DNA from 2 places in the Streptomyces sp. NPDC059866 genome. Region 1 is predicted to be linked to the other one. Evidence: riboswitches for the same ligand, from Rfam matches in the RefSeq annotation. Region 1 holds a riboswitch; the other holds the start of a gene.
What was found. Region 1 has a riboswitch for cobalamin ahead of ACFV7R_RS20570 (energy-coupling factor ABC transporter permease). Riboswitches for the same ligand answer to the same signal wherever they lie in the genome.

Region 1 (15,281 bases):
AGGACGCCGAGCCCGGCACCGTAGCCCATGGCGCCGGGCGGAACGGCGTCGTGCCGGGCGAGGCCGACAGCGCAGTAGCCGTACACCGAGAGGAGCACCGCCAGGACGATGAGGGCGAGTTCGATGCCACGGCGCCGGGGGATGCGGAGTGCGGGAGCGGGTGTGTCCGCTGCCACGGTGGTTCCGGTTCCGGCCTTCGTCATGCCCGGAACTTACCCAAATGAGGAGAGTTGTTCTCCCGTCATACTGCGCCATCGGGGACCGCGGGGCCCCCGTTCGGCGGAGTCAGCGGAAGCGTCAGCCGCGCCACCGCCCCGCCGTCCGGTGCGTTGCCGAACTCCAGGCGCGCGCCCAGCACCTCCGCCTGCCCGAGAGCGATCGTCAGGCCGAGTCCGTGCCCTTTCGAGCCGCCCTCCGTGCGGAACCGCTGCGGCCCGTGCGCCAGGAGGTACTCCGGATAGCCGTCCCCGTGGTCCCGCACGGTCACCACGGGCCCGTCCACCGTCAGCACCACCGGCGGCCGCCCGTGCTTGTGCGCGTTCGCGACCAGGTTGCCCAGCACGCGTTCCAGCCGCCGCCGGTCGGTCTCCACGCGTGCGTCCCGCACGACCTGCACCCGGGTCTCGGTCCCGGAGGCCCGCACGACCCGGCCGGCCAGCACGCCCAGTTCCTCGACGGCCAGGTCCAGCCGCTCCCGCCCGGTGTCCAGCCGGGAGATCTCCAGCAGGTCCTCGGTGAGGGTGCGCAGCGCCGCCACCCGGTCCCGCACCAGCTCGGTCGGGCGGCCCGGCGGCAGCAGCTCCGCCGCCGCGTGCAGGCCGGTCAGCGGGGTGCGCAGCTCGTGCGCCACGTCCGCGGTGAACCGCTGCTCGGCCTGCAGCTTGCCCTGGAGCGAGGCGGCCATGGAGTCCAGCGCGGCGGCCACCGCGGCCACCTCGTCCTGCGGCCGGCTCGGATCGCGGGTACGGGCGTCGTGCACGCGGGCGTCCAGGTCGCCCGCGCTGATCCGCCGCGCGACCTGCGCCGTGGCGTGCAGCCGCCGGGTCACCCGGGTCACCGCGAACGCCCCCACCAGCACCGTCGCCCCGGTCGCGAGCGCCGACGACCAGACGATCGCCTGGTCCAGTCCGTCGATGGTGCGTGCCTGCTGCGCGTAGTCGACGGCCACCGCGAGGACCCGGCCGCGGTCGGCGGGGCCCGCCGCCCACATCGTGGGGCGGCCCTGCCGGTCGGCGACCATCGTGCCGCGGTTCCCGGCCGCCGCGAGCTCACGCAGCGGCGCGGGCAGCCCGTCGGGGTCGAGGCCGGCGCCCGGCAACAGCGGGTCCCCGGCCTCGTACGCCGCCGTGGCGTCCGCCAGCCGGGACAGTGCGAGGTCGCGGGCCTCGCCGACCGTCCGGTGCGTCACCGAGACATGCACCAGGACGCCGAGCAGCGCGGCGAGGGCGCAGCACATCGCCGTGATGAAGAGGGCGGACTTCACGGCCAGGGGGCCGGCCCAGCGGGGCAGCGTGAGCCTCATCGAGGGCTCGCCGAGGGCGTCGCGGACGGGCGGGGGGAGTCCTCCCGCTTGCCGGTGCGCAGCATCTCGTCATGCGTGAGCAGCATCGCGCGCTGCTCCGGGTCCCAGGTCCACTGCAGGCGGTACTCGTAGCCCGTGACCTCGGACGGCGCGCGCAGGATCACCGACCGCCCGGCGATCTCCACCCCGCTCAGGGCGTCGTCGTACGCCATGACCTGCATCAGCCGGTGCCTGTCGACGGTGTAGACGCGGACGGCGGTCAGCTCGCCGGGCAGCAGCCGGAAGCCCAGCGTCAGCTCGTGGCGCCCGTCGCCGGTCAAGTCCCGGTAGTACGGCTCGAGGACGGGGCACCGGGTCCGGTCCCCGGCCCTGCCGCACTCCTCCATCCGGCGGGCCGTCTCCCGGTACCGGGCCTTGCTTCCCCGGTAGTCGCCCGGGTTCGCGGCGATCTCGGTGCGGACCACCGCGACCGGGTCCACCGTGCGGATGTCGTCGCCGGGGACGTCGACACCCTTCATGACCTTCCGGTCCACCTCGCCGATCTCGAAGGCGGGGCTGGACGCCGGCGGCAGCTCGGGCCACAGCCGGGCCGGGCCGACCGCGGTCGGTGTCGCCCCCGCGCCACGCAGCCCGCCCGCGTCACCGCAGGCCGTGGCGGTCGCCGCCAGGAGGACGGCCGTGAGGACGGCGAGGACGTGCACAGGGGTGGTGCGCGGGGGAAGACGGAGGGGCACTGCGCTCCTGTGGCTCATGGTTCACGGTGGTCGGGCCGCGTACACCTTATTCGTGGGGAATTCCTTTTTGCGTATCCGTTCGGTGTACGGACGGCCCACGGCTACTCGGCGAGCTCCTCCAGTAACCGCACCGTCGGCAGCCCCGCCCGCAGATACTCCACGAACAGGTCGTTGTGCAGCGCCCAGGGCGAGCGGCGGGTGCGGATCAGCCGGATCGCGGCCTCCGCGGAGCTGCCGCCGTGCACCAGGGCGTGGGCGATGACCAGGCCGGAGCGGTTGTAGCCGTGGTAGCAGCGGACGAGGACCCGGCGGCCCTGGTCCAGCGCGTCGCAGACGGCCTCGGCCAGCCGGATCACGCCCGCGAGCTGAGTGCCGTCCAGGGGCCCGTCCGGGATGGGCCACACCTGGTGCTCGACGCCCGGGTCGGGGCCGTGGCCGGGCAGCCGCAGAAGAGTCTGGACGAGATCGAACTCGTCCCGCACGACGGCGAACTCCACCTCGCCCGAACGGCCCGTGAACTCGTGCCCGCCCATCCACAGACCGGGCACGATCTCGTCCCACGGGCTGTCCGGAGCCGGTACGTCGGGTTGCTTCCTGCGGGTACGCAACGGCTCCTCCCGAGGGCCTGCCCAACTCCTCTCAAAGGTAACCGGGTTCTTGCCCCGGCAGCACCCCGCCTGTTCCCATGGTCATGGGGTGATGTGCATGAGCGGACTGCGCGTCGTACCGACCTGGCAACACGGTCGGGAACGGCTGTACGTCTGCCTCACGGACGGCAGGAACATCGCCTGGTACGACCGTGAGGCGGCCCGGGTCAACCTGATCGGCGAGGACCGCAGAGAGGACGTCCTTCAGGCCCTGCGCCCCTTCCTGGCCGGCCCGGTCACGGTGGGCCCGCCACCGGTGCCCACCCCGGCCGAGCTGGCCCGTCTCTCCCTGCACCCGGACGACGACCTGGCGCCCAACCGCCCCGGCGAGGCCCTCCTGATCGCCCTGGACCGGAATCCGGGCGGCCCGGTGCCCCGGTTGCGCACCGATCCCCGGCGCCGGGCGCTGGAGGCCGAGCAGACGGTGGGGGAGGCGCTGGACCGGCTGGACGGCGCGGGCTGGCACACCCTGCACTCCGTTCCGCTGCCCGGCGGCGACTGCATCCACCACCTGCTGATCGGCCCCGGCGGACTCTTCGCGATCCACACGCTGTACGCCCGCAAGCAGCGGATCCTGGTCGCCGACCCCATGGTCACGCCGGGGCGGCGGGAGCCGCGGCCGCTGCTGCGCCGGGTGCGTGCGGACGCCGACCGTGCCTCGTACGCCCTGACGGCCGAGGTCCACCCCGTGCTGGCCCTGGTCGGCCCGGGCCGCGTGTCCCTCGACGGGCCGGTGCGCGAGGTCCGCGTCCTGCAGGACACCGACCTCGCCGGGCTGGCGCGGCTCGGCGGAGTCCTGAAACCGGCGGACGTGGAGGCCCTGCACGCCATGGCCCGGGACCGGAACACATGGGCCCGGGTGTGAGATCGGTGCGTGCGGCGCACCCCCGGGACCGCGGTGCCGGTCAGGGCAGTGGGCCGGCCTGTTCCGGGTCGAGCAGCGGGGCCAGTACATCGCCGTAGTCCTGCACGCGCGGGGCGATGTCGCCGGCCTGGAAGGTCAGCTGGCCGACGTCCCCGCACGCCTCGACCTCCTCCCAGGTCACCGGCGCCGACACCGTCGGCGTGGCCCGTGCCCGCAGGGTGTACGGCGTCGCCGTCGTCTTCCGGGCGGCGTTCTGGCTCCAGTCGACGAACACCTTGCCCGGTCTGAGGCTGCGCGTCATCTGGTGCAGGACCAGCCGGGGCATCGCCTTCTCCGCCTCCATGGCGAGCTCCTTGGCGTACTCCGCCACCTGGTCGGAGGGGGCCGGCCGGATGCCGGCCAGCAGATGAAGCCCCTTCGACCCGGATGTCTTCGCGTACGCGTCGATACCGTCCGCCGCCAGCCGCTCCCGCAGCCACAGCGCGACCTCGCAGGCCTGGACGACGGTCGCCGGTGCCCCGGGGTCCAGGTCGAAGACCAGCCGGTCGGCCATCGCCGGCTCCTGGACCACCCACTGGTGCGTGTGGAACTCGGTCACCAGGTTCGCGGCCCACATCAGGCTCGGCAGGTCCTGCACGAGCACCATCCGGGCCGGACCCTCCGAACGGGGCACCTCGGCGATGGTGACCCACTCGGGCGTGCCCGGCGGCACGTTCTTGGTGAAGAAGACCTGTCCGTCGGGCCCGTCCGGGTAGCGCAGGAAGGACACCGGCCGATCCCGCAGATGCGGCAGCAGCACGTCGGCGGTCGTCGCGTAGTAGTGCAGCAACTCGCCCTTGGTGAACCCGGTCGCCGGGTGCAGCACCTTCTCGAGGTTGCTCAGCGCGACCCGCCGCCCCTCCACCTCTGTGATCGGCGTCATACGATGAGAATCACACGAAACCGGCTGATATGGCTTGATGCCGCTTGATACCTCTTGATGCCGTCACGAAAGGTGCTGGATGTGCGATCCATATGGAACGGCGCCATCTCGTTCGGCCTCGTCAGCATCCCGGTCAAGCTGGTGAACGCCACGGAGAGCCACTCGATCTCGTTCCGCCAGATCCACACGGAGGACGGCGGGCGGATCCGGTACCGCAAGTTCTGCGAACTGGAGGACCGCGAGGTCAGCGGGTCGGAGATCGGCAAGGGCTACGAGGACGAGGACGGGTCGATCATTCCGGTCACGGACGAGGATCTGGCTCATCTGCCCCTCCCGACCGCGAAGACGATCGAGATCGTGGCCTTCGTGCCGGGCGAACGGATCGATCCGCTCCAGATGGACGCGGCGTACTACCTCGCGGCGAGCGGCGCCCCGGCCGCCAAGCCGTACGCGCTGCTGCGGGAGGCACTGAAACGCAGCAACAAGGTCGCCATCGCCAAGTTCGCGCTGCGCGGCCGGGAGCGGCTGGGCATGCTGCGGGTGGTCGGCGACGCCATCGTCATGCACGGGCTGCTGTGGCCGGACGAGGTCCGCGCCCCCGAGGGCGTCGCCCCCGAGACCGACGTCACCGTCCGCGACAAGGAACTCGATCTCGCGGACGCCCTGATGGACACCCTCGGCGAGGTCGACCTCGAGGATCTGCACGACGAGTACCGCGAGGCCGTCGAGGAGGTCATCGCCGCGAAGGCCGCCGGCGAGGCACCCCCCGAGGCGCCCGAGCCGGCGAAGGGCGGCAAGGTCATCGACCTGATGGCCGCCCTGGAGAGCAGCGTCAGGGCGGCGAAGGAGTCCCGCGGCGAACAGCCGGCCGAGGTCCGCGAGCTCCCCCGGCGCAGGACGAGCCGCAGCGCGCCCAAGGAGCCCGCGGGCAGGAAGTCCACGGCGAAGAAGCCGACCGCCAGGTCGGCGCAGACGGGAAAGAAGACGGCGTCCACGAAGAGCACCGCGAAAAGCACGACGAAGAAGACCGCCGCGAAGAAGACCACGTCCCGCAAGCGCTCGGCCTGAGCGGACGCCCCGTCAGCGGGCCGTCGAGTTGGCCGTGGGCGTGGGCGTCGGGGAACTGGTGTTCACGTCCAGGCCGGGGGGTTCGGTGAGGGCCACGACGGGGGCGCCGGGCTGTGGCGGGGGCGGGGTGACCTGTTCCCTGGGCATCTTCGGCGGGTTGGTCTGCTGGAAGTTCACCTGGTCGAAGTTGACCATCTCGGTCTTCTCCAGAACCGTGATGTGGTCGAGCACGGTGTCGTTGGTTTGGTCGGCGAGCGCCCGGACCAGCGTGTTCTTGGTGCTGGCGCGGATCTTGGCGACGACCGGGAAGATCCCCCCGTGCGCGGTGCGCATGATGTTCACCGCGGTGGTGTCGAACTGCTTGCCGCGCTCCGCGTCCGCGGTCGCCACGAACTGTTCCTGCTGCGGGGAGGGCTGGTTGGGCAGCGTGATGCCGAGTTCGGGAGCGATCTTGCGGCAGGTCGCGTCGAGCCGGGCGTGCCCGGCGACCAGGTGCTCGCCGGCCTCCTTCATCTCCGGCGTGGTGCCGCGCTCCATCGCCATCATCCCGAGCGGGTACTCCCACAGCCCGGCCGCCCGCACCTTGACGACGAAGTCGCGGTCGGCCTCGGTGAGCGGCCCGTACGGGGTGTTGGCGATGATGCGGTCCTGGGCACTCGACGTGTTCTCGATCCCGAGCATGGCGGGGTAGGCGAGGGCGGCGATGGTCAGGGTCAGCGCGCCGCCCACGAAGACGGTTCCGACCATGCTGCGCGTCAGGCGCATTCTGCCTCCTGGTGCGAACGGCTCCGGACGCCAAGAGGTACGGATCTCAGGCGCCCGGCAATCATCGAGCCGGGTAAAAAACTGCTGTGCGCGGTATGGCATGCATCACAAGGCGGTCGCCGTCACGGCGGCCAGCTCCTCCGCCGTCCGCGGACCGGCCGCACTCTCGCCCAACAGCCCCTGCGCCCGCAGCAGTTCCGCTGCCGCGACGCCCCACGGCAGCCGCAGCCCGGCCTGCCGGAGGAGGTCCGTGCGGGCCAGGGTCGCGGGCGCGGGTCCGGTGCGGACGCCGGACGGGGTGAGCAGGGCCGCGTCGTCCGCCCAGCGCAGGGCCAGGTCCACGTCATGGGTCGCCATCACCACGGTCGTGCCGCTCTCGCGGAGGGCGTCGAGGGTGGCGAGCAGCCGTTCCTGGCCGTCCGGGTCGAGCCCGGCGGTCGGCTCGTCGAGGATCAGCACCCGCGGGCGCATGGCGACGGCACCGGCGATCGCGGTCCGTTTGCGCTGCCCGTACGAGAGCAGGTGCGTGGGCCGGTCGGCCAGCCCGGCGATGTCCAGGGCGTCGAGCGCCTCGGCGACGCGGGAGCGCACCTCGGCGTCGGGCAGCCCCAGGTTCAGCGGCCCGAAGGACACGTCCTGCGCGACGGACGCGGCGAACAGCTGGTCGTCCGGGTCCTGCACCACCAGCTGGACGGTGGTCCGCAACCGGGTCAGGCCCTTCCGGTCGTACGACACCGGCCGGCCCTGAACCGTCAACTGCCCGGTGTGCGGCCGCAGTCCGCCGCTGAGCAGCCGCATCAGCGTGGTCTTGCCGCTGCCGTTGCGCCCGAGCAGGGCCAGCGCCCGCCCCTCGGGGATCGCGAAGTCGAGGCCGTCGAGCACGACGGGGCCCTCCTCGTAGGCGAAGGAGGCGCCCCGCAGGGCGACGAGCGCGGGCTCGCTCATGACAGCGGCCTTTCCAGTACGAAGGTGAGGGCGGCCAGCGCCGCCAGCAGGGCGGTGCTCGCGGCCGTGAAGCGGACGGAGATGCGGGCCTCGGGCACCAGGACGCGCAGGGTGCCGTCGTAGCCGCGTCCGGCCAGCCCGGTCTGCAGCCGCGCCGCCCGGTCGAAGGCCCGGACGAAGGCGGTCGCGCCGAGCCCGGCCAGGGAACGCCAGGTCGCGGCCCGCGTGGTGTGGCCGAGCCGGGCGGCCTGCGCGTCCCGGATCCGGCGCACGGAGTCGAGCAGCAGGAAGCTCATGCGGTACGTCACCAGCGCCACGTCGACGACCGGCGCCGGCACCCCGGCCTTCACCAGCCGCGGCAGCAGATCGGACATCGGGGTGGTGAACGCGAACAGCAGCACGCCGAGCGAGGCGGCCGAGGTGCGCAGCAGCAGTTCCCCGGCGCGCACCGGGCCCTCGTCGGCCAGGGACACGAACCCGCCCGGGCCGCCGACCTGCACGAGCAGGGTGGCCGCTCCGGTCACGCAGAAGCCCAGCGGCACCCGGTACGCCCGCCACAGGCGGCGCCGGGGCACGCCCGCCGGACCGAGCAGCGCCACGAGCGCCGTCACCAGGACCAGGGCGGCACCCGGCCAGGGCGGCAGCGAGATCGAGAGCAGGGTGAGTCCAAGCCCGAGCACGGCCTTGTCCACGGGGTGGCGGCGGCGCCAGCGACTGCTGTGCGCCGCCGCGTCGATCGGCAGCACTCAGACCCGCTCGTCGGCGCCGTCGGCGCCCTGCCGCTCCAGCGCCCGCTTCTCGCCCTGCCGACGCCCGCGCCGCAGCCCGAAGTAGTAGGCGAGGACACCCGCGCCGATGGCCGCCTGCAGCGAGAACAACGCCGACTCGATCTCGCCGGAAGGCGGCTCGTACAGGGGCGAGAACCAGGGCTCGTAGTCCGGCTCGATCTCGGTGATGGCCTTCTCCGCCTGCCCGTCGGCGCCCGTGAACGGCTCCTCCTCGTCGTCGCCGAGCCCGAGGGCCAGCGGCAGCACCGCGAGCGCGGCCACGAGGAGCAGCAGCAGGGAGTTGATCTTCGCGTTCCGGCTCATCGGGCCACCGCCTCCGTCTTGTTGCCGGCCAGGAGCACCCCGAGCCGGGTCAGCTCACCCCGGCTCGACTGCACCAGCAGACGCATCACCAGCACCGTGAGCAGCCCCTCGCTCACCGCGAGCGGGATCTGGGTGACGGCGAAGATGGAGCCGAACTTGCCGAGCGCGCCCAGGAATCCGCTGCCCGGGTCGGGGAAGGCGAGCGCCAGCTGCACGCTGGTGACGCAGTAGGTGGACAGGTCGGCGACGAACGCGCCGCAGAAGACGGCGACCATCAGCGGCACGTCGTACCGGCGCAGCAGCCGGTACACCCCGTACCCGGCCCACGGCCCGACGATCGCCATGGAGAAGACGTTGGCGCCCAGCGTGGTCAGGCCGCCGTGCGCGAGCAGCAGCGCCTGGAAGAGCAGGGTGATGGTGCCCAGTACCGCCATGACCGGCGGCCGGAACAGGATCGCGCCCAGCCCGGTGCCGGTGGGATGGGAGCAACTCCCGGTCACCGAGGGCAGTTTCAGGGCCGACAGGACGAAGGTGAAGGCTCCGGAGGCGCCGAGGAGCAGTGTGCTCTCGGGGTGCTCCCTGACCTCACGGGTGAGTGACCGGACTCCGTGGACGACGAACGGCGCGGACGCGGCGCCCCAGGCGACCGCGTGCGCAGGAGGCAGAAAACCCTCGGCTATGTGCATGGCTCAGCAGACCCTCTCCAGCACCTCGTGGATGGTTGACGTGCCTTGGCCGGTCTCCTGGCTGACGGGTACCACCGCCCGTGCTCCGCCTTCCCGGGTCACAAGGACCCAGTGGCTGCCCGTGAGGGCCGGAGCCGGACTTCCCGATCACAGTGGCGAGGGCCGCACCGGTGTTTCACCGGATTTCCCGTGCACCAAGGCGTGGTGACAGTAGTGCCCGGTCAGGGGTGGAGACAAGCGCACCCCGGGAGGCGTGCGGGCGGCGGACGCCCGCTCACGCCCCGCGGGACGCGCCGTCGCCGGCTCCCCCGAAGGCGTCGAGCAGCCGTTCCGCCGCGAGCGTGGCCGTCAACTGCCCGTCCCTGACCTGCTGTTCGAGTTCCGGTGCGAGGGCCCGTACCGCCGGGTCCGCGTGCAGGCGGCCCAGCAGTTCGTCGCGGACCATGCTCCAGGTCCAGTCGACCTGCTGGTCGCGGCGCTTGGCGGCGAGCCGGCCGGTGGAGTCCAGGAGGGTGCGGTGCTGCTCCAGGCGCTCCCACACGGTGTCCAGGCCGGTCGACTCACGGGCACTGCAGTGCAGGACGGGCGGGGTCCAGGCGGCGTCCTTGCCGTGCATGAGACGCAGGGCGCCCGACAACTCCCGTGCCGCGGCGCGGGCGTCGCGCTCGTGCGGGCCGTCCGCCTTGTTCACGGCGATCACGTCCGCCAGCTCCAGGACGCCCTTCTTGATGCCCTGCAGCTGGTCGCCGGTGCGGGCCAGGGTCAGCAGCAGGAAGGAGTCGACCATGTCGGCCACCGCGGTCTCCGACTGGCCGACGCCGACCGTCTCCACCAGCACCACGTCGTAGCCCGCGGCCTCCATCACCACGATCGACTCACGGGTCGCCTTGGCGACGCCGCCGAGCGTGCCGGCGGTGGGGGAGGGCCGGACGAACGCCGCCGGGTCGACCGCCAGGCGCTCCATCCGCGTCTTGTCGCCCAGGATCGAGCCGCCCGTACGGGTCGACGACGGGTCGACGGCGAGCACGGCGACCCGGTGGCCGAGCGAGGTGAGCAGCGTGCCGAACGCGTCGATGAACGTCGACTTGCCCACGCCGGGCACCCCGCTGACCCCGATCCGCCGTGCCTTCCCGCTGTGCGGCAGCAGCTCGGTCAGCAACTCCTGCGCCAGTGCCCGGTGCTGGGGACGGGTGGACTCGACGAGGGTGATGGCCCGGGCCACCATCGCCCGCTTCCCGTCGAGCACACCCTTCACATATGCGTCGAGATCGATCACAGCTCGTGTCCGAGGCCGGCTGCCAGCCGCTGCAGAAGGTCGTATGCCGCGTCCGGGATCACCGTCCCCGGCGGGAACACGGCCGCCGCGCCCATCTCCAGCAGGGTCGGCACGTCCTGCGGCGGGATCACTCCGCCCACCACGATCATGATGTCCTCGCGCCCCTCAGCCGCCAGCTCCTCGCGCAGCGCCGGTACGAGCGTGAGGTGGCCGGCGGCCAGCGAGGAGACGCCCACGATGTGCACGTCCGCCTCCACCGCCTGCCGGGCGACCTCGGCGGGCGTCTGGAACAGCGGGCCGACGTCCACGTCGAAACCGAGGTCGGCGAACCCGGTGGCGATCACCTTCTGGCCGCGGTCGTGGCCGTCCTGGCCCATCTTGGCGACCAGGATGCGCGGACGACGGCCCTCGGCCTCCTCGAAGGAGTCCACGAGCGCGCGGGTGCGGTCGACGGACGGGGACTCGCCGGTTTCGTTGCGGTACACGCCGGAGATCGTACGGATCTGGCTCGCGTGCCGTCCGTACACCTTCTCCAGGGCGTCGGAGATCTCCCCGACGGTCGCCTTGGCGCGGGCCGCGTGCACCGCCAGTTCCAGCAGGTTGCCGTCACCGCCCGCGGCCCGGGTCAGCGCGTCCAGCGCGTCCCGGCAGGCGGTCTCGTCGCGCTCCTCGCGCAGCCGCCGCAGCTTCTCGATCTGCTGGGCGCGCACGGAGGAGTTGTCGACCTTGAGGACCTCGATCTGCTCGTCGGTGTCCACCCGGTACTTGTTCACGCCGATCACCGGCTGCCGCCCGGAGTCGATCCGGGCCTGGGTGCGCGCCGCCGCCTCCTCCACGCGCAGCTTCGGAATGCCCGCGTCGATGGCCTGCGCCATGCCGCCCGCCTGCTCGACCTCCTGGATGTGCTGCCAGGCGCGGCGGGCCAGGTCGTACGTCAGCTTCTCGACGTAGGCGCTGCCGCCCCAGGGGTCGATCACCCGGGTCGTGCCCGACTCCTGCTGGATCAGCAGCTGGGTGTTGCGGGCGATCCGCGCGGAGAAGTCGGTGGGCAGGGCGAGGGCCTCGTCGAGGGCGTTGGTGTGCAGCGACTGGGTGTGGCCCTGGGTGGCGGCCATCGCCTCCACGCACGTGCGGGTCACGTTGTTGAACACGTCCTGTGCGGTCAGCGACCAGCCGGAGGTCTGCGAATGGGTGCGCAGGGACAGGGACTTGGCGTTCTTCGGGTCGAACTGCTTCACCAGCTTCGCCCACAGCAGGCGGGCCGCCCGCAGCTTGGCGATCTCCATGAAGAAGTTCATGCCGATCGCCCAGAAGAAGGACAGCCGCGGCGCGAACGCGTCCACGTCCAGCCCGGCCTCCCGCCCGGCCCGGAGGTACTCCACGCCGTCGGCGAGGGTGTACGCCAGCTCCAGGTCGGCCGTCGCGCCGGCCTCCTGGATGTGGTAGCCGGAGATGGAGATGGAGTTGTAGCGGGGCATCCGCTGCGAGGTGAAGGCGAAGATGTCGGAGATGATCCGCATCGACGGCTTCGGCGGATAGATGTACGTGTTGCGGACCATGAACTCCTTGAGGATGTCGTTCTGGATGGTCCCGGCCAGCTTCTCGGGCGGTACGCCCTGTTCCTCCGCCGCCACGATGTACAGCGCGAGCACCGGCAGCACGGCGCCGTTCATCGTCATCGACACGGTCATCCTGTCCAGCGGGATGCCGTCGAAGAGCTGCCGCATGTCGTAGATCGAGTCGATCGCCACGCCCGCCATGCCGACGTCACCGGTCACCCGCGGGTGGTCGCTGTCGTAGCCGCGGTGCGTCGGCAGGTCGAAGGCGACCGACAGACCCTTCTGACCGGCCGCCAGGTTGCGCCGGTAGAAGGCGTTGGACTCCTCCGCCGTGGAGAAGCCCGCGTACTGGCGGATCGTCCAGGGCTGGTTGACGTACATCGTCGGGTACGGGCCGCGCAGGTACGGGGCGATACCCGGGTAGGTGTCCAGGAAGTCCAGGCCCTCCAGGTCCTGCCCGGTGTACAGCGGCTTGACGGTGATGCCCTCCGGGGTCTCCCAGAGCAGGTCGTCGCCGCCGGTGGCCTTCTTCACGGCCGTGCGCCACTCGTCGGCGCCCCCGTCGGCGGCCGGGGTCCCCAGCTCGACTCCGGCGAAGTCGGGGATTCCTCCCATCAGGACACTCCCATGCGATCGAGGGTGGCGGAGAGCACGGCGACGGCGTCGCAGCCGGCGAAGACGTAGGCGTCGACACCGCTGTACCGGCCGGGACGCCCGGCCAGGAACACCTGGCGGGCGCCCGCCTTCCGCAGGTCCTCGGCGGCCTGCGCGGCCTGCTCCTCGTACAGCGCGTCGCTGGAGCACAGGCAGGCCTCGGTGGCGCCGCTGTCCTCGAACGTGCCCTCGGTGACCGGCTCGATACCGCCGGCCTGGAACAGGTTGGAGGCGAAGGTGAGGCGTGCGGTGTGGGCGGCGGCGGGGCCCAGGGCGGCGAGGTAGATCCGCGGCCGGCTGCCGGTCGCCGCCAGGTGGGCGTCGGAGCGGGCGCGCAGTGCCTCGTACGCCTCGTCGCGCCGCACCCGCGGCAGCCCGCCGGAGGGAGCCGCGGGAGCGGGCGTGCGCTCCACCGGCCGTTCGGCGAGGTGCGGGAACTCGCTGACCCCGGTGATGGGTTCGCGTCGCTCGGCGAGCTTGCCGGTGCGCGCCTCCCAGGTGCTGGCCAGGTCCTGCCGGAGACGACCCGAGCGCAGGGCGGCCGCGAGCCCGCCGCTGCGCTCGATGCCCTGGAAGAACTCCCAGCCCGCATGGGCGAGTTCGTCGGTGAGCCGTTCCACGTACCAGGAGCCGCCCGCCGGGTCGATCACCCGGGACAGGTGCGACTCCTCGATGAGGATCGTGGAGGTGTTGCGGGCGATGCGCCGAGCGAACGCGTCCGGCAGACCGAGCGCGTGGTCGAAGGGCAGCACGGTGACGGCGTCGGCGCCGCCCGCCCCGGCGGCCAGCGCGGCGACGGTGGTGCGCAGCATGTTCACCCACGGGTCGCGGCGCGTCATCATCACCGGCGAGGTCACGACGTGCTGGACCTGCGCCCCGGGGGCTCCGCAGACCTCGGCCACCCGTGCCCACAGCCGGCGCGCCGCCCGCAGTTTGGCGATCGTCAGGAACTGGTCGGCGGTGGCCGCGTACCGGAACTCCAGCTGCGCGCAGGCCTGTCCGACGCTCAGCCCCGCCTCGGTCAGCTCCCGCAGACAGGCGACACCGGTCGCCAGTGAAGCGCCCAGCTCCTGCGCGGCGGAGCCGCCGGCCTCGTGGTACGGCAGCGCGTCCACGGTCAGCGTCCGCAGCCCCGGATACTCCTCGGCGCACCGCCGGGCAAGTCCGGCCACCGGCGCGAAGTCGAACGGCTGCCCGGTCCGGGCCTCGAACCCCAGCGGGTCGGCGCCCAGGGAGCCGCGCGCCGCATCCCTGCCGACGCCCCGCTCCTCGTACAGCCGCAGCAACTCCCGCGCGGCGGATTCGACCTCGGCCCCGGCGTCCAGGGCGACGGGCGCCAGGTCGAGATACACGCCCTCGAGGACCCGGCCGAGCGACGCCACCGGGATGCCGCCCTCGCCGACGGCCAGCCACAGCGAGGTGACGCCGTTCTCCAGGTCCGCGAGGACCGCGTCGGGGTCGGGCGCCGTGTGCCGCTGTCGTACGTCCCAGCCGCCGACCGTGTTGCCCTCGGCGCGGCTGCCGCGGACGAAGGGCGCGAAGCCGGGCAGGCCGGGCTCGGGCGCGGTGTCGTGGCCGGTGTACAGGGGGCGGACGCGCAGTCCGTCCTCGAGCGTGGTGGACAGGGCGTCCTCGGCCGCAGCGCCCTCGACTTCCTTGCCCGACTTGAGCAGGACGCCCGCCACGAGGCGTTGCCACTGTTCACGGGTCGCGTCGGAGAACTCGGCGGCCAGGGTGAGCCCGTCGTCGGGCAGGACCGTCATGGCTCGGATGGTAGGCCAGGTGGACACCTGAGCAGCAGAGGGCCGGGCTGTGACCTTGTCCTCGCCCGTTCACCCTTGAAGCCCGGGCGGACTCCGTATTACGTCCGGATGTGACCGTGACCACCCGGGACTCGTGTGTGACGCAGGCCACAGAACCGTCCGGGAACCCGCCCCTCATCAGGCCCGACCTCTGTAACCGGTACAGGTCAGGAGGCCGGTGATGGAACAAGCACAGCAAACCTCCCCGGGAACGGGCGTCCAGGCGCTGCGAAGACTGGCGCCACCGCCCGCCCTGTGCGGTTTCCTCCTGCTCCTCACCCTGGTCTTCACGGTGTCGTACGCCGTCGGATCCGCAGCCGGACCGGTCGCGCCCGGCATGCGCCCCTCCGGCACGGGCAACGGCGTCGAGGACGCCCCGGGCACGGGCACGGACCCGGAGACCGACGAGATGCCGGGAATGGGTGGCCACTGATGGCCACGGAACCGGCACCCCCGCTGCTCACCACGGACCTGACCGTGGGCGGAATGACCTGCGCGGCCTGTGTGCGGCGAGTCGAGAAGAAGCTGGCCAAGCTGGAGGGCGTGACCGCGACGGTCAACCTGGCCACCGGCAGCGCCCGGGTCAGTCATCCGCCGGACATCCGCCCCGAGGAACTCGTCACGACGGTCGAACAGGCCGGGTACACGGCCGCACTGCCCGCGCCGCCCCGGGAGCGCAGGCGTGCACAAGCCGAGTCCGGGTCCGACCCCGAGGCCGATGCCGTGCGGCAGGAGCGGGGCCGGC
Region 2 (15,281 bases), on a different contig from region 1:
GGCAGGCGCGCTGGAGTTGGCCGTCGCTGACCTCGTGGGGGCGTCTGGCCAGCAGGTCGGGGGTCAGGCCGACGGTTGTGGCCAGTTCTGCCACGCGTTCGGCCGATTCCTGACGTCGGCCGGTGGCAAGCAGCGGTTCAGCGATCAGGTCGGTCAGCCGTAGCCGCGGGTCCGAGGAGAGGCGCGGTTGCTGGAAGACGACGCCGAAGGCGGTCCGCAGTTCGCGCGGCGCGCGGTGGCGCCAGCGGCGTACCGGCGTGCCGTCGAGGACGACGGTTCCGGAGCCGGGGCGGTGCAGGAGGGCGGCGACGCGGGCGAGGGTGGATTTGCCGCAGCCGCTGGGGCCGAGCAGGCCGACGGCTTCGCCGGGGGCGATGGTCAGGGAGGCGTCCCGTACGACGGGTGCGTGTCTGTCGTATCCGGCGGTGATGGCGTGCAGTTCAAGCACGGGCGTCCTCCGGGACGTGCGGGTGGTGGCAGGAGACCGTGTCGGTCATACGGGGCGAGCCGGCGCAGGTGTCGGTGGCCCGGTCGCAGCGCGGCGCGAAGGCGCAGCCGTCGGGGAGGTCGCCGAGTTCTGGTGGCATGCCGGGGATGGGGGTGAAGGCGCGGTCGGGAAGGGCCTGGAGGAGTCCTCGGCTGTAGGGGTGGCGTGGTCCGGGGCTGCCGAAGAAGGCTGCCGCGTCGGAGAGTTCGACGATGCGGCCCGCGTACATGACGGCGACGCGGTCGGCGATGCGCTCGGCGGCGGACAGGTCGTGGGTGATCATCAGCAAGGCGCGGTCGGCGTCGTCGATGTGGCGCCGCAGTTCGTCGACTGTGTGCTCCACGAGGTCGCGGTCGAGTCCGGTGGTCGGTTCGTCGGCCAGCAGGAGAGGCGCGTTGCCCACCAGGGCCAGGGCGGTCGCGGCGCGCTGGGCGAGGCCGCCGGAGAGCTCGTGGGGATGGCGGTCCAGGTGGTCCGGGGGGAACGCCGTGCGTTCGGCGGCCGCTTCGGCAGCGGCACGCACGGCCGTGCGGCCCCGTACACCGGTCAGTGCGGCGACCGTCTCCTCCAGCTGGGAGCGGATGGTGCGGACGGGGGTGAGATGTGCGGCGGGGCTCTGCGGTATGAGGCCGATCCGGCGGCCCCGTATGGTGCGGGCGAGAGTCCGTTCGTCGGCGGAGAGCAGCTCGAGCTCGCCGAGGCGGGCTTCGCCCGCGGTCTGGGCGTTGGCGGGGAGCAGGCCGAGGAGGGCGGAGGCGAGGACGGACTTGCCGCAGCCGCTCTCGCCGATCAGGGCCAGGCACTCGCCGGCCGCCACGTCGAAGTGCGCGTCGGTGACGGCGGCGACGCGGCGTCCGCCGGGCATGAGGAAGCGCACCGACAGGCCGCGTACCGACAGCAGGGGAGGCCGGTCGCCCGGTTGCTGAGGCGGTCGTTCGGTCACAGCGTCAGCTCCGATCGGCGGCGGGGGTTGATCCGCTCGCGCCAGGCTCCGGCGAGGCCGGCGATGGCGAGGGTGGGGACGATGATGAAGAGGCCGGGGAAGAGGGTCGGCCACCACTGTCCGGCGAGCAGTGAGCCCTGCGCGGTCTGGACGAGGGTGCCGAGGCTGGCGGTGTGGGTGGGCAGCCCGAGCCCGAGGAAGGACAGGGCCGATTCGTGCCACATGGCGTGCGGCACCATCAGTACGGCGGCGAGCGCGGCCTGGGGCAGGACCGCCGGCAGCAGGTGCCGTACCGCCACCCGCCACCGGGACGCGCCCCCGGAGACGGCGGCGTCGATGTACGGGCGCGAGCGCAGGGACAGGACCTCGGCCCGGACGATCCGGGCGGTCGACAGCCAGTGGGTGAGCGCGACAGAGACCACCACCGGCCACACCCCGGGCCGGAACATGGCGACGATGAAGATGCCGAGCAGCAGGTGGGGTACGGACGAGACGGTGTCGACCACGCGCATGATGCCGCGGTCGGCCCAGCCGCCCAGGGCTCCGGCGGTGGCCCCGACGGCGGTGCCGATCACGGTCGCCGTGAGGGCCGCGGCCACGCCGACGAGCAGCGAGACCCGCAGGCCGTAGACGCAGCGCAGGAGCAGGTCCCGGCCGACGTCGTCGGTGCCGAAGGGATGCGCCCAGCTCGGGGGCAGCAGCTTGGCGGACAGATCGACGGCCTGCTGGTCGAGTTGGACCAGCGGTGGTACGAGCAGGACGGCGAGGACGGTCGCGGTCACCAGCACGGCCGAGGTGCGCAGCCGCAGGGTGCGCGTCGAGCGGCGGTTCGGGCCGACCGAGCGCCATGCGGCCTGGGACCGCTTCTCGGTCCCCACCGTGGCCTCAGCCATGGGAGTCACATTTCACTGAGCTTCACCCTCGGGTCGAACAGTCCGTAGAGGAGGTCGGCGAGCAGGTTGCCGATGAGGACGGCGGCGGTGGCCAGCGTGGTGAGGGCGGCGAGCAGCGGGAAGTCGACGGCTGTGGCCGCCTCGACGGTGGCCGCCGCGATGCCCGGCCAGCTGAAGACGCTCTCCACCAGCAGGGCGCCGGTGATGAGTTCGGGGACGCGGGAGCCGACCAGCGTGAGCACCGGCAGCAGGCCGGAGCGCAGGGCGTGCCCGAGCAGGACGGTCCTCTCACTCACACCCCTCGCGCGGGCGCCACGTACGGGGTCCTCCGCCAGGGCGTCGCCGACCCCCTGGCGTACGTAGAGGGTGAACCAGGGGAGTTGGGAGAGGGCGAGTACTCCGGCGGGCAGGACCAGATGGCTCGCCACCTGCCCCAGGGTGACCTGCTCGCTGGCCGTGTCCGTCAGCCCGCCCGCCGGGAGGACGTCCAACTGCAGGGCGAACAGCCAGATGGCCAGCAGCGCGATCCAGAAGACCGGTGCCGCCTCCAGGGCGTAGGCGAGCGAGGTGACCGTCCGGTCGAGCATCGATCCGGGGCGGCGGGCGGCCAGCACACCCAGCAGGGTGCCGGTCAGCACGGCAAGCACGAAGGCGATCGCGCACAACAGGGAGGACCACACGAGGCGTTCCCCGATCACCTGCGTCACGGGCTGCCGCATCACGCTGGACTGGCCGAGGTCTCCGCCGAGGGCGGAGGTCAACCAGTGCCACCAGCGGGCGGTGAGGGGCTGGTCCACGCCGAGGTTGTCCCGCAGCCGGTCCAGGGTCTCCTGGTCGGCGCCGAGCGCGGCGGTGCCGGCGTACACCTTGACGGGATCGAAGGGGGAGGCGGCGGCGATGGCGAAGACACCGAAGGTGACGACGAGGAGGACGGGGAGGGCGAACAGCATCCGCCGCCCCGCCAGGCGTGCCATCGCTCCCCAGGGCAGGGAGGTTCTGGTCACTTCTTGGGCTGCCAGTCCTCGATGTTCCACCACGGGCCGCTGGCGAAGCCGTGCTCGTGCGGCTCGAGTTGCGTGCTCAGGCCCTCCCAGCGGTCCGCGAGCACGTAGAGGTGGTCGATGTGGGTCAGAAACGTGTAGCCGGGGTCCTTCACGAGTTCGCGCTGGAGCGCGGCGTAAGCGGCCTCGCGCTTTTGCGGGTCCTGGCTGCGGCGGCCGGTGTCCAGCGCCTCGTCCACGGCCGCGTTGTCGTACCGGCCCATGTTGTTGAAGCCGTCGCCGGCGAGCGAGGAGTGCAGCAGCGTGTAGAGGCCGAAGTCGGGGTCGCCGGTGCTGCCGAAGCCTGCGAGGACCGCGTCGTTCTTCATCCGCGGCTCGATGACCTCCCAGGTGGCGCTCTCCACCGTCACGTCGATGCCGGCCTTCTTGGCGTCGGAAGCGTAGGCGAGGGCGTGGTCCTGGCGGACCTTGTCGCCGGAAGGGTAGAAGAGGGTGAACGCGGCCCGTCGGCCGTCCTTGGCGCGGATGCCGTCCGTGCCGGGCTTCCAGCCCGCTTCGTCGAGGATCCGCTTGGCCTTGTCGAGATCCTGAGTGCGCTCGATGCCCTTGGCGAACCAGGGGTCGTCGACCGGCAGCGGCCCGTACGCCGGGCGGCCCGCGCCGTCGAGGACCTTGTCGACCATGGCCTCGCGGTCCACGGCGGCGTCGAGTGCCTGCCGGATGGCACGGTCGCCCGTGACCTTGTTCGCGGTGGGGAGGGTGACGGTGCGGAAGTCGTAGGACTTCGCGTCGTACGACTTCATGCCGTCGTCGTTCTTGAACGTGGCGACGAGGTTGGGCGGGAGGACCGCGCCGTCGAGGTCACCGGAGCGCAGCCGGGTGGCACGCACGTTGTCGTCCGCGATGACCGCCATGGTGAACGTCTTCACCTTCGGCTCCCCGCCCCAGTAGTTCGGGTTGGCCTTGAAGGTGAGCTTCTCGCCCTTGCTCCAGTTCGCGAGGACGTACGGTCCGGTGCCGACCGGTTCGGTGTTGAAGGAACCGGTGTTGGGGTCCTGCTCGCCGGCGACATGCTCGGGGACGATGGGCAGCACCGTGCGCCCGGCGAACGGCGCGTACGGGTACTTGAGCGTGAAGACGACCTTGTCGTCACCGCTCGCCCGGACGTCCTTGATGGCGTCGAGCTCGCTCCGCGAGGTGTTGTTCGTCTTCGCGTCGAGGATCGTCTTGTACGTGAAGACGACGTCGGCCGGGGTCAGGGGCTCACCGTCGCTGAACTCCACGCCGTCGCGCAGGGTGTACGTGTAGGTGAGGCCGTCGCCGGTGACCTCGGGGAGCGCCTTCGCCAGGGCGGGTCTCAGCTCCAGATCGGCGTTCCGGGCGAGCAGTCCCTCGAAGATCTTGGAGTTGCCGTCCTTGCCGTAGCCGAGCAGCGGACTGAGGGTGTCCGGTTCGGAGGCCACCCCGATCACGACGGAGTCGGCGGACTTGCCGTCGCTCCCGCCGCTGCTCGGGGCGGAGCAGGCGGCGACCCCGGCCACCATCGCCGCCGCCGTGACGGCGGCACCTCGTATTCGACGGGTCGTCATGAGCCTCACAACCTTGTTGCTTGTAGAACGTTGTTGCATGTCAATTGCGATTGGAGGGTTACCCGGGCACACCAGGCATCAGTCCGTCGCCGGTCGGCGGGCCCTGCGGTGCGGTCTTGTCACCACGCGGGCGGAGGTACGCGGTCATAACGGCAGGCCGGCAGTCCTACGGGCCGGATGGTGCGGGCCGAGGAAGACGGCGATACCTGACCCCTGTGGAGAGGGATGAGTGGCCTGGGTCCAGCCCTGGCCGCGGTAGAAGGCGACGGCCCGGGGTGCCCGGATCGAAGTGAGCAGCCACGCGCGGCCTTCCGGAGCGTCGGCGATGACGGCATCGAGGAGTGCGGCGGCGAGGCCGGTGCCCCGGGCGGCGGGGCGGACGGCGAGTTCGTCGATCTCGCGGGCGCCGCACAGCCACTGCACGGTGCGCTCGGGGCCGAGGCCGGCGGCGGCCTGCGGGTAGCAGCGGTCCGTGGGGAAGGGGGCACGGGTGGTCCAGGCCGTGGCGAAGCCTGCCACGGCCGAACCCGCCGGCGCGAGCGCGGCGGTGAAGCCCGGCCGGTGCACGGTCCCGGCGAGCCGGCCGACGAACTCGACCGCCTTCTCCTCGTCCTCGTTCCAGGGCGGGGCGCAGAAGGCGTCGACGTACACGGAGTGCAGCGCGGTGGCGTGCGTCAGCAACTCCTCACCGGTGCAGAGGCGGATGTCCGTGGCCGTCAGGCCGCCTGTGCGGCAGCCGTTGGTGCCGGGTGTGGAGCCGCGTGCCGCAGGGAAGCCGATGGGCCGGTCAGACCTCACGCAGTACCCCTTCTGCAGATGACTAGTTATTGCGACTAGTGTGCAATAACTCCCGAGTGTTGTGTACCCGGACTGCGCGGACTGTCGAGTGCTGCGGCTGCTGGGTTCTGCGCGCTCATCCTGGATCCGCCGGAGCTGGAGCCGGCGTTCGTCGCGGACGATGCCCAAGGCCGGAGTGCCGGTTTCTGCGCCTTCCGTGGCACGGCTCATGGTCCTAGGACCAACGCCTGATCGGCATGGCTCTGCTCCTGCTGTTAGCGTGCAGTTGCACATGAGTTGCAATTAGGTCGGAGGATGTTGGACATGGCGGTTTACACGCTCCCGGAGCTCCCGTACGACTACGCGGCCCTCGCCCCGGTCATCAGCCCCGAGATCATCGAGCTGCACCACGACAAGCACCACGCGGCGTACGTGAAGGGCGCCAACGACACGCTGGAGCAGCTCGCGGAGGCGCGGGACAAGGAGGTGTGGGGGTCGATCAACGTCCTGGAGAAGAACCTGGCCTTTCACCTCTCCGGGCACATCCTGCACTCGATCTACTGGCACAACATGACCGGTGACGGCGGCGGCGAGCCGCTGGAGAAGGACGGCGTGGGCGAACTGGCGGACGCGATCGCCGAGTCCTTCGGCTCGTTCGCCCACTTCAAGGCCCAGCTGTCCAAGGTGTCGGCCACCACCCAGGGCTCCGGCTGGGGCGTCCTCGCCTACGAGCCGCTCAGCGGGCGCCTGATCGTCGAGCAGGTCTACGACCACCAGGGCAACGTCGGCCAGGGCTCGACCCCGATCCTCGTCTTCGACGCCTGGGAGCACGCCTTCTACCTGCAGTACCGCAACCAGAAGGTCGACTTCATCGAGGCCATGTGGCAGGTCGTCAACTGGCAGGACGTGGCCAAGCGCTACGCGGCGGCCAAGGAGCGCGGCGACAGCCTGCTGCTCGCGCCGTGACGCCGTAGCCGCGTCGACACAGATGTCCTGCTCGTGATCGTCTTCTCACCCTTCACTTGCAGGCGGCACAAGGAAGGGCTCCCGCGAGGACGTGACTTGAGGGAGCCCTTCTGTGGCTCATCCACCGGCGGACCGTACGAGGATCTCGGTGTCGACACGCCCCTGCCGTCCGTACCCGGCGGCCGACCGCTCGGCGTGCCCTCGGGCCGGCCCCGTCCCCATGACGTCCGGCGACAAAGGCGACGGCGGAACGAGGAAGCCGGTGTGCATCCGGCGCGGTCCCGCCACTGTGATCGGCGAGCGGATCCCGAACACAGGATCGTGGTGTCCTCGGCGTCGATCCCGGAGATGGCCTTCGCCACCCGGTCCTTGTGCTGAGGCGCACGTACGCGTCCCTCGTGCCGGAGGCGGGGAAGAAGGGGCGCATGGCGATCGATAGCCTGCTGGGGGAGCGGGCGGAGGAGAGCTCTGGCCCGAACTCCCCACATTCTCCCCAGGACAGACCTGAGCGCCGACCGGTCCGGCCGATGCGCGGAAACAACGAGGTGAGAGGCCGTATGTTCACCACCCGCCCCACCCTCCAGGGCACCTTCGGCATGGTGTCCTCCACTCACTGGCTGGCCTCGCAGTCGGCGATGGCGGTCCTGGAGGACGGCGGCAACGCCTACGACGCTGTCGTGGCGGGCGCCTTCGTGCTGCATGTCGTCGAGCCGCACCTGAACGGGCCCGCCGGTGAGGTGCCGATCCTGCTCGCTCCGGCGGGCGGCGAGGTGCGGGTGCTGTGCGGGCAGGGCGTGGCGCCGGCCGGAGCGACGGTCGCGCACTACAGGGGACTCGGTTTGGATCTCGTACCCGGTACCGGGCCCCTTGCGGCGGCCGTCCCCGGTGCGTTCGACGCCTGGATGCTCCTGCTCCGCGACCACGGCACCAAGTCCCTCGCCGACGTCCTGAAGTACGCCATCGGATACGCGGAGCACGGGCACGCGCCCGTGGAGCGTGTCGGCGAGACCGTCGAGACCGTGCGCGAGCTGTTCGAGACCGAGTGGACCACGTCCGCGGAGGTCTATCTTCCGGGCGGCCGGGCGCCCCGGCCCGGCCGGCTGCTGCGCAATCCCGCGCTCGCCGCCACCTGGCAGCGGCTGCTCGCCGAGGTCGCCGGGGCGGGGGACCGCGAGGGGCAGATCGAGGCGGCACGGCAGGTGTGGCGCACCGGTTTCATCGCCGAGGCGCTGGTACGGCAGGCACACCGGCCCACCCTGGACACCAGCGGTAAGCACCACACCGGCACGCTCACGGCCGCCGACCTCGCCGGCTGGTCCGCGAGCTACGAGGCGCCGGTGACGTACGACTGGAACGGCTGGACCCTGTGCAAGGCCGGCCCCTGGAGCCAGGGCCCGGTCCTCCTGCAGCAGCTCGCACTGCTCCCGTCCGAACTGCCCCCGTACGGCTCCGCGGACTACGTCCACCTGCTGATCGAGGGCTGCAAACTCGCCATGGCCGACCGGGAGGCCTGGTACGGCGACGCGGCCGAGGTGCCGCTCGAGGAGCTGCTGTCGGGCGTCTACAACGCGGCACGGCGTGAGCTCGTCGGCGACAGGGCGTCGTACGAGCTGCGGCCGGGGAGCCCGGGAGGGCGCACCCCGCGGCTGTGCGCCCATGCGCGAGGGGCCGCCACCGGCGTCGCGGGCCTCGGCGCGCCGGGAGCCGGGGAGCCGACCGTCGCCAAGAGCCCGACGGCCCCCGTGCCGGGCGAACCCGACGTCGCCGCCGACGGCGGTACCCGCGGCGACACCTGCCATCTCGACATCGTCGACCGCTGGGGCAACATGGTCGCCGCCACGCCCAGCGGCGGCTGGCTGCAGTCCAACCCCGTCGTGCCCGAACTGGGCTTCCCGCTCGGCACCCGGTTGCAGATGACCTGGCTGGAGGAGGGCCTGCCGAACTCGCTCACGCCGGGGCGCAGGCCACGCACCACTCTGACACCGTCCATCGCCCTGCGTGACGGGACGCCGGTCATGGCGTTCGGCACGCCCGGCGGCGACCAGCAGGACCAGTGGCAGCTCCACTTCTTCCTGGCGGTCGCCCTGCGCGCTCCGGTACGCGGCGGCCTCGATCTCCAGGGCGCGATCGACGCGCCGAACTGGCACAACGACAGCTTCCCCGGTTCCTTCTACCCGCGCGGGATGTACCCGGGCAGTGTCACCGTCGAGGCGCGGACGGACCCCGCTGTCGTGGCGGAGCTGCGGCGGCGCGGCCATGACGTCACGGTCGGTGACGACTGGTCCGAGGGCCGGCTGTGCGCGGTCGCCCGGTATCCGGAGAGCGGCATCCTGTCGGCGGCGGCCAATCCGCGGGGGATGCAGGGGTACGCAGTGGGCCGGTGATGTCCCGAATGTCCCTTTCTTGCCGTGGGGTGCAGCATCGGGAGTTCATGCCGATTCCACCCGTAGTGCACTCGCAGGGTGGGGATTGTCAGTGGCGCGTGCTCTCATGGAGGCATGATCGAAGACAACGAAACCATCGACGAGTTTCTCGCCCGCCACTCGGCCGACGTGGAGGAGGCGGTCCGCAAGGCCGCCGCGGCCGAAATCATGCCGCGTTTCCGTCAGCTGGCCGCCCACGAGGTCGACGAGAAGAGCGGCCCGCACGACCTGGTGACGGACGCCGACCGCCTGGCCGAGCAGTACCTCACCGTGGCGCTCGGCGCGCTCCTGCCCGGCTCCGTGGTCGTCGGCGAGGAGGCGGTGCACGCCAACCCCGCGTCGTACGAGGCGATACGGGGCGACGCCCCGGTCTGGATCGTCGATCCCGTCGACGGCACCCGCCAGTTCGTACACGGCGACGACGGCTTCTGCACCCTGGTCGCGCTCGCGCAGAGCGGCGTCGTGCTCGCCTCGTGGACATACGCCCCCGCCCGCGACCAACTCGCCACGGCCGTACGGGGACAGGGCGCCTTCCTCGACGGCGAGCGGCTGTTCGCCGGCCCGCCCGCACCCGGACGGGACCTCAAGGTCGCCACGTCCCACCCGGACTACACGACGGACGACCAGAAGCGCGCCCTGCTCGGCCTGTGGACGGACGGCGTCGCACCCCGCGACTGCGGTTCGGCAGGCCTGGAATATCTCGCCGTCGCCCGCGGCGAGTTGGACGCCACGGCCTTCTCGTGGGAAGCGGCTTGGGATCACGCGGCAGGCCTGCTGCTGGTCGAGGAGGCGGGCGGCGCCCACCTGACCCGCACGGGTGAGCCGTTCCGCATCACGGGCGGCAACGCCCTGCCGTTCACCGCGGCCCGCGACGCGGCGACAGCACGCCGGGTGGCGGGGCTGCTGGCGTCGTCGGTCTGAGCCCGGAGCAGGCCTCGGGGCCACCCCGTCGCCGAGCACTGTCAGTACCCCGGCATATCCTGATCCTCAGTGGCCATCGGCTGACGAAGGGGTCCGAAGGTGCCGTCGATGCTCGATGCGGTCGTGGTGGGTGCGGGGCCGAACGGACTGACCGCTGCCGTGGAGCTGGCCCGCCGCGGCTTCTCCGTGGCCGTCTTCGAGGCCCGGGACACGATCGGCGGGGGAGCGCGCACCGCAGAGCTCACCCTGCCCGGCTTCCGCCACGACCCGTGCTCGGCGGCGCACCCGCTCGGCATCAACTCACCCGCGTTCCGCGCCCTGCCCCTGGACCGCTACGGCCTGGAATGGCTCCACCCCGAGCTGCCCATGGCGCACCCCTTCACCGACGGCACCGCCGCGGTCCTGTCCCGGTCGGTCGGCGAGACGGCCGCCTCCTTCGGCCCGCGCGACGCGGGCGCGTACCGCAGGCTGGTGGCGCCCTTCCTGCCCCACTGGGACACCCTCGCCCGCGACTTCATGTCCCTGCCGCTCACCGCGCTGCCCCGCGACCCGGTGACCCTCGCCCGGTTCGGCCTGGTCGGGCTTCCTCCGTCCACCTGGCTGATGCGGCGCTTCCGCGACGAACGGGCCAAGACCCTCTTCGCCGGTCTCGTCGCCCATGTGATGGCCCCGCTCACCGGCCTCGCCACCGGCGCCATCGGCCTGGTCTTCGCGCTCGCCGCGCACGCCCGCGGCTGGCCCGTGGCCCGCGGCGGCTCCCAGTCCATCTCGGACGCCCTCGCCACATACCTGAAGGACCTCGGCGGCACGGTCCACACCGACTACGAGGTCAAGCGCCTCGACGACCTGCCGCCCGCCCGGGCGTACGTCTTCGACACCTCACCCACCGCCCTGGCCCGCATCGCGGGCTTCGGCCGCTACTACGAGGGCTACCGATACGGCCCCGGCGTCTTCAAGGTCGACTACGCCCTGGACGGCCCGGTGCCGTGGACCGCCGAGGAGCCGCGCAGCGCCGGAACCGTGCAGATCGGCGCCGACACGGGGGAGATCGGCACCGCGCTGCGCGCCGCCTCGCGCGAGGGCCGCGCGCCCGACCGGCCGTTCCTCATCACCGTGCAGCCCAGCGTCGCCGACCCCACCCGCGCACCGGCGGGCCGGCACGTCTTCTGGGCGTACGGCCATGTCCCCAGCGGCTGGACCGGCGACCTCACCGACGCCATAGAACGCCAACTGGAGCGCTTCGCCCCGGGATTCCGCGACCGCGTCCTCGCCCGCGCCACCGCCGGCCCACCCGAACTCGCCGCCCACAACGCCAACTACGTCGGCGGCGACATCGCCTCCGGCGCGGTGTCCGGACTCCAGACGCTGCTGCGCCCCAGGCTGTCCCTGTTCCCGTACAGCACCCCGCATCCGGCCGTCTTCATCTGCTCCTCGGCAACCCCGCCGGGACCCGGCGTGCACGGCATGTCCGGGCACAACGCGGCGAAGGCCGTCTGGAAGAGACTGAGGCAGACATGACCACCATCAGGCTGGTCCAGGGCGACATCACCCGGGAGAGCGCCGACGCGATCGTCAACGCGGCCAACTCCTCGCTGCTCGGCGGAGGAGGAGTGGACGGCGCCATCCACCGGCGCGGCGGCCCGGCGATCCTGGAGGAGTGCCGCAAGCTTCGCGCCTCCCGGTACGGCAAGGGCCTGCCCACGGGCCAGGCGGTCGCCACCACCGCGGGGGAACTGGACGCACGCTGGGTGATCCACACGGTCGGCCCCGTCTTCTCCGAGCAGGAGGACCGCTCGGCCCTCCTCGCCTCCTGCTACCGCGAGTCCCTGCGGGCGGCCGACGAGTTGGGCGCCCGCACCGTCGCGTTCCCGGCCGTCTCCGCCGGCATCTACGGGTGGCCGATGGACGACGCCGCCCGTATCGCGGTACAGACCGTGCGGGAGACGGACACGGCCGTCGAGGAAGTCACGTTCGTCCTCTTCGACGAGCGGGCGTACGAGGCGTTCGCCCGGCAACTCGGCTGACGGAAACCACGGTGAGATTGGCCCATTGCGTCTGAGTCCCCTGTCAGACGGCTTCGGTAAGGCCGGCGTCCCTGCTTGGGACGCCGGCCTTTACCGCGTTGTTGACGTTGGCTGCCCATTCCCGCACAGAAGCCTGATTCACGGCTCGTCGTCTCCCGTCCGCTCGCCGTCCGCCGGGCGCGCCTCTCCCCAAGCCATCCGGATCACCGCGTACGTCTCGCCGTTCCTCGGCGGACGCGTCCAGGAACGGGTGGCGAACGTGTGCAACCGCCCGTTCACGATGGCATGGCGCGGCAGAGAGGCACCGAACTCCCCCGCCACCGCTTCCAGCAGCGACCGTTCCGCCTCGGCGCCGTCCGCCAGGTCACCGAAGAACCGGCTCGGGTCCAGCGCGCGCGGTATCTCCCCGTTCTGCCGGACCTCTCCGTCCGCGTATGTGAACGCGTACTGCTCGGTGCCGTCTCGCGCCACCGAAAGGTGGAAGAACGGTTCCCCGTGCCATGCCCTCAGGCCGCTCCACACCACCACCGCGCGGGTGCCGTCGCTGGCGGCCGCGGCCGGTGAGACGAACCGCCGCCGGTAGAACGGGGCAGGGTCGCCGTCGAAGGCGAAGCTCCAACCGGTACCGGCCCGGCCGACCGCCATGAGAGCCCTGTCGTCGTAGGACGAGAACTCCCTCTGGCCGCCCAGCGACCTGCGGCGTGCCTCCCAGAGGGTCATGGGTTCGTTCAGCACGGTGCCGTCACCGTCCACGAGCCGTCCGGGCAACTCCTTCGGCTCCGCCCCCTCCACCAGAACGAACCGGTAGGACGTGCGGTTGTTGCCCGGGTCCGGCTCCGCGAGCCACGCCAGGCCGCCCGGATCGAGCCCGGCCGTCGGCTTCGGTGCCTCCCCCGCCTGCCCACCCCGTGGCGTGGACAGCAGCTCACGTCCCCGCTCCGGGGTCAGCAGCGGACCGAGCACGGGGTCGGCCACCCACCCCAGCGGGGCCACAAGGTCCGGTCCCAGCGGCTCCCACAGGGACAGCGCGCTGAGCAGCGTCCGCCAGGCCCCGTCGGTGTCGCCCCACCGCGCCAGCTCCCGCGCCCGCTCGACCGCCTCTCCGAACGGCCCGGCCGCCGTGTACCGGTACGTGCCGCTGCGCACCTGCTCCAGCGTCGCGTATGCGAGTGACACCAGGTCGTCGTCGGCGCCCCGCAGATGGAACGTCAGCGTGGAGTCGTCCCGGTACGAGTGCGCCGCGTGCTCGGCGACCAGCGGCGGCAGCAGCTCGGGTGCGTACCGCGGCTCCGTCACCAGGCCCTCGAAGTACACCATGGAGGTCTGCCCGAGCAGACGGCGTATCTGGTCGCCCAGCCCGGCGGCCCGCGGCCTGCCGTACCCCTTGGCCTCGTCCAGCGCCTTCCCGGCCCGTTCCCAGTCGCCGCGCAGCGTCTCCAGCCGGGCCTCCTCCACCAGGGCGTCCAGCTTTCGCGTCGTGTCGTTGACGAACACCGGCTCCCCGTCACGCGAGTGCGCCTGCAGGCTGTGGAACTCCCGGTACATCTCCCGCATGAACTCAAGGAAGTTCGCGTGCCGCTCGGGTGGCGCGGCACGCCAGCTCGCCCACGTGTACACGGCCCACTCGCCGTCCTCGTCCACCTCCTCGGGGTCCATGAGGACGTGGGTGATGTCGGACTCCACGTCGAGTTGCAGCCCGCGCCGCCAGATGTCCGCCTCCCGCCGCTCCTCGGGCCCGGCGTCCTCGTCCAGATACTCCTCGAACATGTCCGCGAGCCCCGACTCGTTGTCGTGCCAGCGTGCATCCTCGGCCCCCGCCAGCAGCCACACGAACCCGCCCGCATGCCGCCACCCGTCGCTGACTTCGAGGAACTCCCGGTACGACGGGGGCATCCGTCGGCCGAGGCGCTCCTCCATGGCTGCGATCCGCTCCTCGGACGCGGGCGGGAACCCCAGCCACCGCGCCTGCCGCGCGGCCTCGTCGTCCTCGCCCCGCGTCTCATCGTCCGTCAGGGAATCCGCCCACTCCCCGCTCCACCTGAGCAGGAAGGACCGCCAGTCGAATGCCGTGGTGTCCGTCATGCGCCCGATGCTGCCACCCACCACTGACAGCGCCCCGCTGCTTGCCGCGGCCAACGGGAGCTCAACGCCGACGACCACCGCCCCAATAGTTCACGCATTCGCCGACTCCAAACAGACCCTCCTCTGCACCCGGATGCGCGCTGCCTTGCCCAACGCCTGCCAGGCGTCAGCGAGTCTGCCGCCGAGCCCCGGTCAGCCGGGCACCCGTCGAGGCCGAAAGCCACCCAGGGGTATTGAGAAGAATTCTTTGCATAGATACCTTCTCATCATGTCCAACTCGCGACCGCGCGTGCTCTCCGACATTGACGCGCTCAAGGCCCTTGCTCATCCGCTGCGTCAAGAGCTGTTGACCAGGCTCCAGCGGTATGGCCCGGCTACATCTGCCGACCTGGCCGCCGAGTTCGACGAGGACCGCGGCGCGACCAGCTATCACCTGCGCCAACTGGCCCGGTTCGGATTCGTCGAAGAGGACACGGCTCGCTCGTCCGGGCGTCGCAAGTACTGGCGGGCCGTCCCCCAGGACGTGCGGCTGCCGCGCCACCCGACGGCCCCCGAGACTGCTGCCGCCGCTGAGGAGATCGGCCGGCAGTGGATGGCGGGTGCTGATCGCGACCTGACCGCCTACCTGTCCGACCGGGAAGCGTTCGGCGAGTTCGCCGCCGCGGCCATGCACTCCTTCGGCAGCACGACGCTCACCGTTGAGGAGTTGGCCCAGTTCGGCGAGGAGTACATCGCTTTCCTCTCCCGCTGGCATCGCGACCCGGAGCAGGCGTCCCCCGGCAGTCGCCATATCTCCGTCGTGTTCCACGCGTTCCCCACCCCCGAGCGAGGGGACGCGCCGTGACCGCCCCGGCCGCACAGCGGACCACCGAACGACCTTCGTTATGGCGCAACCGCGAGTTCTTCGCCCTGTGGAGCAGTCAGGTCGTCTCGACCCTGGGCGCCCAGATCAGCGGGACGGCGATGCCGCTACTCATGCTTGCGACCACCAACTCGCCCTCCGACGCCGGAATCGTCGGTGCTGCCGGCACGCTCCCCTACCTCGTCGCCCATCTGCCTGCCGGACCGCTGGTGGACCGGTGGAACCGCCGCAGGATCCTGCTGATCAGCGAACTCTGCGCGGGCCTGGCACTCTCCACCGTCCCGATCGCCGTCTGGCTGGGCAGAGTCACGGT

Region 2: linked by a shared signal. The riboswitch ahead of ACFV7R_RS03990 (gamma-glutamyltransferase family protein) and the one ahead of ACFV7R_RS20570 (energy-coupling factor ABC transporter permease) in region 1 are both predicted to bind cobalamin.

The regions. Positions count from the first base shown of each region.
Region 1 is NZ_JBHWJT010000012.1:236,459-251,739, forward strand. Features, by position in the region: gene ACFV7R_RS20515 (FtsW/RodA/SpoVE family cell cycle protein) at 1-203, opposite strand, end outside; gene ACFV7R_RS20520 (ATP-binding protein) at 242-1,522, opposite strand; gene ACFV7R_RS20525 (hypothetical protein) at 1,519-2,256, opposite strand; gene ACFV7R_RS20530 (dual specificity protein phosphatase family protein) at 2,358-2,864, opposite strand; gene ACFV7R_RS20535 (nuclease-related domain-containing protein) at 2,962-3,768, shown strand; gene ligD (non-homologous end-joining DNA ligase) at 3,809-4,690, opposite strand; gene ACFV7R_RS20545 (Ku protein) at 4,763-5,758, shown strand; gene ACFV7R_RS20550 (DUF4142 domain-containing protein) at 5,771-6,523, opposite strand; gene ACFV7R_RS20555 (energy-coupling factor ABC transporter ATP-binding protein) at 6,629-7,468, opposite strand; gene cbiQ (cobalt ECF transporter T component CbiQ) at 7,465-8,214, opposite strand; gene ACFV7R_RS20565 (energy-coupling factor ABC transporter substrate-binding protein) at 8,215-8,559, opposite strand; gene ACFV7R_RS20570 (energy-coupling factor ABC transporter permease) at 8,556-9,245, opposite strand; cobalamin riboswitch at 9,275-9,459, opposite strand; gene meaB (methylmalonyl Co-A mutase-associated GTPase MeaB) at 9,520-10,521, opposite strand; gene scpA (methylmalonyl-CoA mutase) at 10,518-12,695, opposite strand; gene ACFV7R_RS20585 (methylmalonyl-CoA mutase family protein) at 12,695-14,497, opposite strand; gene ACFV7R_RS20590 (hypothetical protein) at 14,718-14,969, shown strand; gene ACFV7R_RS20595 (heavy metal translocating P-type ATPase) at 14,969-15,281, shown strand, end outside.
Region 2 is NZ_JBHWJT010000002.1:375,532-390,812, reverse strand. Features, by position in the region: gene ACFV7R_RS04025 (ABC transporter ATP-binding protein) at 1-448, opposite strand, end outside; gene ACFV7R_RS04020 (ABC transporter ATP-binding protein) at 441-1,352, opposite strand; gene ACFV7R_RS04015 (ABC transporter permease) at 1,427-2,323, opposite strand; gene ACFV7R_RS04010 (ABC transporter permease) at 2,329-3,297, opposite strand; gene ACFV7R_RS04005 (ABC transporter substrate-binding protein) at 3,324-4,913, opposite strand; gene ACFV7R_RS04000 (GNAT family N-acetyltransferase) at 5,058-5,633, opposite strand; gene ACFV7R_RS03995 (superoxide dismutase) at 6,015-6,656, shown strand; cobalamin riboswitch at 6,877-7,028, shown strand; gene ACFV7R_RS03990 (gamma-glutamyltransferase family protein) at 7,214-9,040, shown strand; gene ACFV7R_RS03985 (inositol monophosphatase family protein) at 9,155-10,000, shown strand; gene ACFV7R_RS03980 (phytoene desaturase family protein) at 10,109-11,518, shown strand; gene ACFV7R_RS03975 (O-acetyl-ADP-ribose deacetylase) at 11,515-12,024, shown strand; gene ACFV7R_RS03970 (SMI1/KNR4 family protein) at 12,163-14,106, opposite strand; gene ACFV7R_RS03965 (ArsR/SmtB family transcription factor) at 14,375-14,950, shown strand; gene ACFV7R_RS03960 (MFS transporter) at 14,947-15,281, shown strand, end outside.